Regions from separate parts of the Halomonas sp. ATBC28 genome, predicted to be linked through region 3. Evidence: predicted binding sites of a transcription regulator. Region 3 holds the regulator's gene; each other region holds the start of a gene.
What was found. The regulator sigma-54, encoded in region 3, starts transcription at its own class of promoters, with help from an activator protein. The targets are predictions, from matches to a motif close to TGGCACNNNNNTTGCTNT.
Positions count from the first base shown of each region.

Region 1: a site for sigma-54 is predicted at 1,161-1,178, ahead of E0L35_RS06555 (NarK family nitrate/nitrite MFS transporter). Genes of this name have one in related genera too.
Region 2: a site for sigma-54 is predicted at 1,191-1,208, ahead of E0L35_RS02535 (P-II family nitrogen regulator). Genes of this name have one in related genera too.

Region 1 covers NZ_VCQL01000005.1:5,494-7,763, reverse strand. The annotation lists gene E0L35_RS06560 (patatin-like phospholipase family protein) at 1-1,001, shown strand, start outside; gene E0L35_RS06555 (NarK family nitrate/nitrite MFS transporter) at 1,344-2,270, shown strand, end outside.
Region 2 covers NZ_VCQL01000002.1:114,840-117,109, reverse strand. The annotation lists gene E0L35_RS02545 (TonB-dependent receptor) at 1-280, opposite strand, end outside; gene E0L35_RS02540 (accessory factor UbiK family protein) at 592-939, opposite strand; gene E0L35_RS02535 (P-II family nitrogen regulator) at 1,284-1,622, shown strand; gene E0L35_RS02530 (ammonium transporter) at 1,668-2,270, shown strand, end outside.
Region 3 covers NZ_VCQL01000006.1:165,823-168,092, reverse strand. The annotation lists gene lptB (LPS export ABC transporter ATP-binding protein) at 1-316, shown strand, start outside; gene E0L35_RS08750 (RNA polymerase factor sigma-54) at 446-1,861, shown strand; gene raiA (ribosome-associated translation inhibitor RaiA) at 1,959-2,267, shown strand.

The sequences.
Region 1 (2,270 bases), on a different contig from region 3:
TAGATCTCGCGTTACAAGGCGGTGGCGCCCACGGGGCTTATACCTGGGGTGTCATTGATCGCCTACTGGCAGATGACCGCATTGAGATTGAGGGCATCAGCGGCACCAGCGCCGGGGCAATGAATGGCGTGGTAATGGCCGATGCGCTCACAAGAGGCGATAAAGAGACCGCTCGGCAAGCACTGCACGACTTTTGGCAAGCGGTGAGTCGCGCGGGTATGGCCAGCCCCATCCGCCGCTCTCCCTTGGACATATTGACCGGCAACTGGAGCCTGGATCACTCGCCCGGTTTTATTGCGATGGACCTATTAAGCCGTGTGGCCTCCCCCTACCAACTCAACCCACTCAATATAAATCCGCTGCGCGATATCGTGGCCGAACATATTGATTTCGAGCGGGTTAGGCAATGCCAACAGCTTAAGCTGTTTGTCGCGGCCACTAACGTACGCACGGGTAAACAGCGGGTGTTCCGCCGTGAAGAGATGAGCGTTGACGCGGTGATGGCCTCCGCTTGCTTGCCCTTTATATTCCAAGCAGTGGAGATCGACGGCGAAGCGTATTGGGATGGTGGCTACATGGGTAACCCCGCCCTGTTTCCTCTCATGGAGGAGTGCAGCGCACGGGATATTCTGCTGATACAAATCAACCCAATCAGCCGTAACGAAGTCCCCACCTCGGCATCGGCCATTATGAATCGCCTCAACGAGATCACCTTTAACTCAGCACTGATTAAAGAGATCCGTATGATTGCGCTGCTTAAGCATACCCTCGATGAGCAAGGCATTGAAAACTGCTACCAGCAGGCGTTGTTCCACCGCATTAGCGGCGAGCAGGCACTTGAGGGCCTCTCTGTCTCCAGCAAATCCAATTCTGAGTGGCCTTTTCTATGCCATCTTTTCGAGCAGGGACAAGCTGCCGCTGAACGTTGGTTAAGCGAACACTTTGAAGCGATTGGTAGCCACTCCACACTGGATATTGATGCCGTCTATTTACATGAATAATGGCTGCACGTTCAGTCCGCCCATTGCACCCTTCTAGCACCAAGATGCCGCAAAATCGGCGTTGCATGCCCAATCATGCAGCATAGACTTGATCACTCATCTCTAACACGCACAACAAAAATAAATTAAGATATTGATTTTTAGCAATAAATATTCAACTGGCAAACTACCTGCATAACTCCTACCAGTGGTGGTAGGCGTGGACCAGGCCCAGTCGGGTACGAGTGCGTCGAACCTGACCTTCAACGGTGAAGGCATGTTCTCGTCAATTGTTTGCGTAACGCGCTAACTTGTTTGCGTTGCGTAGCGACTAACTCGTTTTATGCCCCGTGAGGCCATCCCATGGACATACGCAACAAAGCCAACCGCATTCGGCTGCTTAACTTCTCGACTCCTCAGATGCGCGCTTTCCACTTTTCATGGTTCGCGTTTCATATCTGTTTCTTCGGCTGGTTCGGCATCGCCCCTCTTATGGCGATTGTTCGAGAAGACCTTTCACTGACTCAAACACAAATCGGCAATACGATTATCGCTTCGGTAGCGATTACGGTAATTGTGCGCCTTGCAATTGGCGTACTGTGTGACCGCATCGGCCCGCGTAAAACCTATACCGGGCTACTGATATTAGGCGCTATTCCGGTGATGGGCATTGGCTTGGCCGATAGCTTTGAAACCTTTCTATTGGCGCGCTTAGCCATTGGGGCCATTGGTGCCTCCTTCGTGATTACCCAGTACCACACCTCGATGATGTTCGCCCCCAATGTGGTCGGCACTGCCAACGCTACTAGCGCAGGTTGGGGAAACCTGGGTGGTGGCACCACGCAGATACTGATGCCACTAATCTTCTCGGGCATGCTGATGCTGGGCGTTAACGAAGCCTTTGGCTGGCGTTTAGCGATGATGGTGCCTGGTGTAGTGATGTTCTTTACCGGCATTGGCTACTGGTTCTTTACCCAGGATGCCCCCAACGGCAACTTCAGCGACCTGCGCGCACGCGGCGAATTGCCTGAAGCTTCAGGAGAAAATGGTGCCGCGCAAAGCTTTCTAGCCGCCGCCAAGGATATTCGTGTTTGGGCGCTGTTCGTTGTCTATGGCCTCTGCTTTGGCGTGGAACTGACGATCAACAATATTGCCGCCATCTACTTCTTTGATAAGTTTGATCTTACCCTGGCCACCGCGGGTCTGATTGCCGGTCTGTTTGGTTTAATGAATATTTTTGCGCGTACTTTAGGCGGCGTCTTCTCGGATCTTTTCGCTAAGCAAGGGGGC
Region 2 (2,270 bases), on a different contig from region 3:
TATTGAAGGGATCGATGGCATCGAACTGTCGGGAAAGCCCACGGGAACTGTTCAGCGATACGCCGTCGATGAGCACCTGCACGCCCCGGCCTCGCATGTTTTGCCCATAATTGGTGCGCCCTTGAGGCGCCAGATCCAACCCCGGTACCAGATGCCCCAATGCTGTCTTTAGGTCTGCACCATTGCGGGTCTGCTGTTGCAGCATCTCTTTGTCAATTACCCATACAGCACCGGGAATTTGACTGATCTGACTAGGAGTGCGCGATCCAACGACCACCATGGTCTCGTCGGCGCTAGACGCAGTATTTTGGGCGAAAACGCCATTGGAGAAGCTCAGTAACAGGCCGGTGCCAACAAGCCCAGATATTGAAACAGACGACGGCGAAAAGAAAGGCTTTGCAAAAGGCAGCTTTGCAACAGATAGGTTTGATAGTGACAGGGCGTGCATAGTGAACAATCCGCAGACGGTAAGAAAATCAAAGGCGGAGAGTATCACCACGAAAAACAAAGTCAACGATAGTGATTCGTATTTATTTTGCGGTGCGCGCAGCAATAGGCCATTTCCCTATTGCTGCTAATGAAGCTTGAACGTTAAGCGGGTTTATTCTTCTCGTCTTCTGCATCTGATTCCGGCGCATGCTGCTCTGGAACTGGTGGGGCTTCAGCTTCGAGCGGCGTGGACGTCGTTGGCGCGGAGGCATCAACGGCTGCTTCAAGGTTAGCGACTTGGCGCTCTAACGCCTCTACCCGCGAACGGGTGCGCTGCAGTACATCCATTAAAATGTCGAAATCTTCCCGTGAGACAAGCTCCAGGCGGTCGAAGGCGCCACGCACGACTTGCTGCACGCCCTTTTGAATATCTTCTGGCGCCTGGGAGGCGTTTTGTAAACGGTCACCAATCTGCTGGGCCAAGCGGCTAATACGGTCTTGAGGCGCCATCGTTCTCTCCTAGATAAACCTGCTTTAAATATTGCTTACCGGTAAGGATACGCAACAGTTGGCGAATTCGCATGTATCGCGTGCTTTTACTGCTTAACCCAGGGTGTGCATCGAAATAGAGCAGGCTACTTTTGCTTACGCTCTTTTTTGGTGCAATAGCGGTGGTGTGACAATGGCTTTGCTCGGATTTAGCCCTGAAGATTACTTTTGGTAGCGGCTAATCAACTGACTTTTAAGAAAAAAAAGTCAGCTGGCACAGTATGCGCATTATCGGTTCAGGTGCTTATTCTGGCGGCTGTGCCGCTACCAATCTAGCAGGACTTATCCAGCAGGGGAGATCCGGGATGAAACTCATCACCGCTATCATCAAGCCATTTAAGCTCGACGACGTTCGTGAGGCATTGGCCGACAACGGCGTTCAGGGCATTACGGTCACTGAAGTTAAAGGTTTTGGCCGTCAGAAAGGGCATACCGAGTTGTATCGTGGCGCGGAGTACGTCGTCGACTTTCTACCCAAGGTAAAAGTGGAAGTGGCCGTAGACGACGCCCGTTTGGAGAGCGTATTGGATGCAATCTGTAGTGCGGCTAACAGCGGCAAGATCGGTGACGGCAAGGTGTTTGTGACACCGCTTGAAGACGTTATTCGGATTCGGACAGGCGAGCGCGGTGCAGACGCCGTTTAACGCTGCTTTTTCGGATCATTTCTATAGTTCAACGGGGAACTTACAATGAATGAGTTGACTGATCTGAGCTACGCGCTCGATACGTTCTACTTTCTAATTTGCGGTGTGCTCGTCATGTGGATGGCGGCAGGCTTCTCCATGTTAGAGGCGGGCTTAGTACGCTCCAAAAACACCGCTGAGATACTGACCAAGAATATCGCGCTGTTTGCCATTGCCTGCACCATGTATCTGCTGGTGGGCTACTACATCATGTACTCCAGCAGCGCTGGCGGCTTCCTGCCCAATCTGGGCTTCTTGATTGGCGCTGAAAACAGTGTGGATGCGGTTACCGCAGGCGGCGATGACGCGCCCTACTACTCCATGCGTTCTGACTTCTTCTTCCAAGTCGTGTTCGTGGCAACCGCCATGTCAATTGTGTCGGGTGCCGTCGCTGAGCGTATGAAACTGTGGGCATTCCTGGCCTTTGCTGTGGTAATGACCGCGTTTATCTATCCGGTGTCTGGCTACTGGACTTGGGGTGGCGGCTGGTTGTCTGAAGTGGGCTACTCTGACTATGCGGGTTCCGGCATTGTGCACCTTGCCGGTGCGGCGGCTGCGTTAGCGGGTGTGATCGTGCTAGGCCCACGTAAAGGTAAATACGGTAAAGAC
Region 3 (2,270 bases):
CCTTTCGGGCGGCGAGCGCAGGCGTGTAGAAATAGCCCGCTCGCTAGCCACAGAGCCCGCTTTTATTCTGCTCGATGAGCCTTTTGCGGGCGTTGACCCCATCTCGGTAGGTGAGATTAAAACCATCATTCGTGCACTGAAACAGCGCCATATCGGCGTGCTGATCACCGATCACAACGTGCGTGAAACACTAGACATTTGCGATATCGCCTATATCGTCGGCGATGGGCAAATCATCGCCAGTGGCTCGCCCGCCTCGATTCTCACCAACCAAAAAGTAAGGGATGTGTATTTGGGCGCCGATTTTCGCCTGTAATGTTTTTGCCTTAATTGCCCCTAAATAGCGCTTTAAAACAACTTTACGACCAATGGCATGCTTATTGCACTTGCGCCAAGCACTCACTCGCACTAGGGTGGAGCATTCTGATTAACGAGTGGTTCTCAGATGGTCATGAAAGCTTCTCTCCAACTGCGTATCGGCACACAGCTGACCATGACGCCCCAGTTGCAGCAGGCCATTGCGCTGCTGCAACTCTCTACGCTGGATCTTCGTCAAGAAATTCAGCAGGCCCTCGATGCCAATCTCATGCTGGAGCAGGAAGATGAATTTAGTGAACAGGCTGTCAGCGAGCCTAAGGAAGAAGAGTGGTCAGAGAGCATCCCTACTGAGCTCTCGGTAGATAGCGACTGGTCAGATACCTATCAAGATATGGGAAGCCAGGGGGGCAGCAGCAGCGAAGGCCCCGACTTTGAGCGCCAGGCAGCCGGGCAGAGCCTTCATGGCCACCTGCTGTGGCAACTCGCCATGACCGATTTTAGCGCTCGCGAGCAGCTTGTCGCGGAAAGTTTAATCGACGCGCTAGACGCCAACGGCTACCTGACCCAGCCGCTCAACGACATCCGTGAAGGGCTTCGTGCCCAGGGCATTGACGGGCTAAGCCAGCGCGAAGTGGAAACCATTCTACTCAAGCTCCAGCAGTTTGAGCCGACCGGCATATTTGCCCGTGACTTGCGTGAATGCTTGATGCTGCAGCTCGCCGCTCTCCCCGATGATACGCCACTGCTGGTTCCCGCCCGCCGCTTGGTGCGGCAGTTTCTCGAAGCGCTTGGCAAAGACGATATGCGTCTGCTGAAACGCCGTCTAGGGCTCGACGACGAACAGCTGGCCGATGTCATCCTGCTTATTCGCAGCCTAGACCCACGCCCAGGCAGCGCCTACGGCGACACCGATGACAGCTATGTCACCCCCGATCTAGTCGTCCGCCACGATAATGAAGGCTGGCATTTAGAGCTCAACCCCGAGGCCCTGCCACGGCTGCGCATTCAGCCCGACTACGCCAGCTTGATTAAGCGTGCGGATAAAAGCGATGACAACCAGTTTCTCAAAGAGCACTTGCAGGAAGCGCGCTGGTTGATCAAGAGCCTCTCTAGCCGAAACGATACGCTGCTGCGTGTTGGTCGCGAGATCATTACCCGCCAGATTGGCTTTTTAGAGCACGGCGAAGAAGCCATGAAACCACTGATACTGGCCGACATTGCCGAAGCCGTGGAGATGCACGAGTCGACTATTTCACGGGTAACGACGCAAAAATATATCCATACACCCCGTGGTGTGTTTGAACTCAAATACTTTTTCTCAAGCCAGGTGAGCGGTCAAGATGGCGACAGCCACTCCAGCACCGCCATCCGTGCACGACTCAAGAAACTGATTCAAGAGGAGCCGCCCGGCAAGCCGCTTTCAGACAGCCGCTTAGTGACGCTATTAGGCGAAGGAGGGATTCAAGTGGCGCGTCGTACGGTGGCGAAATACCGTGAAGCCATGGGCATTCCCTCTTCCAGTGAACGGCGTCGTTTGCGCTAACTTCGTTAACGTTTCAGGGAAACTCTCGACAAGGGCTTTGCAACGCGGCAAAAAGGGTTACAATCGAAGTACAGTCCGATGGATAAGGAGCACGTCAATGCAAGTAAATATCACTGGTCATCACGTAGAACTGACTGACGCCTTGCGTGACTATGTCAACGAGAAGCTTGAGCGTGTAGAGCGCCATTACGACAATATAACTACGGTGCAAGTCACCTTATCAGTGGAGAAAGAGCGCCAGCAGGCCGCCTGTACGCTGCACGCCGCAGGTGCTGACTTACATGCGGAAGCCCTAGACAGTGATATGTACGCCGCTATCGACGCACTAGCGGACAAAATCGACCGTCAACTCGTTAAACACAAGGAAAAAGCACAAGCTCGCGCCCAAGGCGCCGGTGTGCGTTAATTC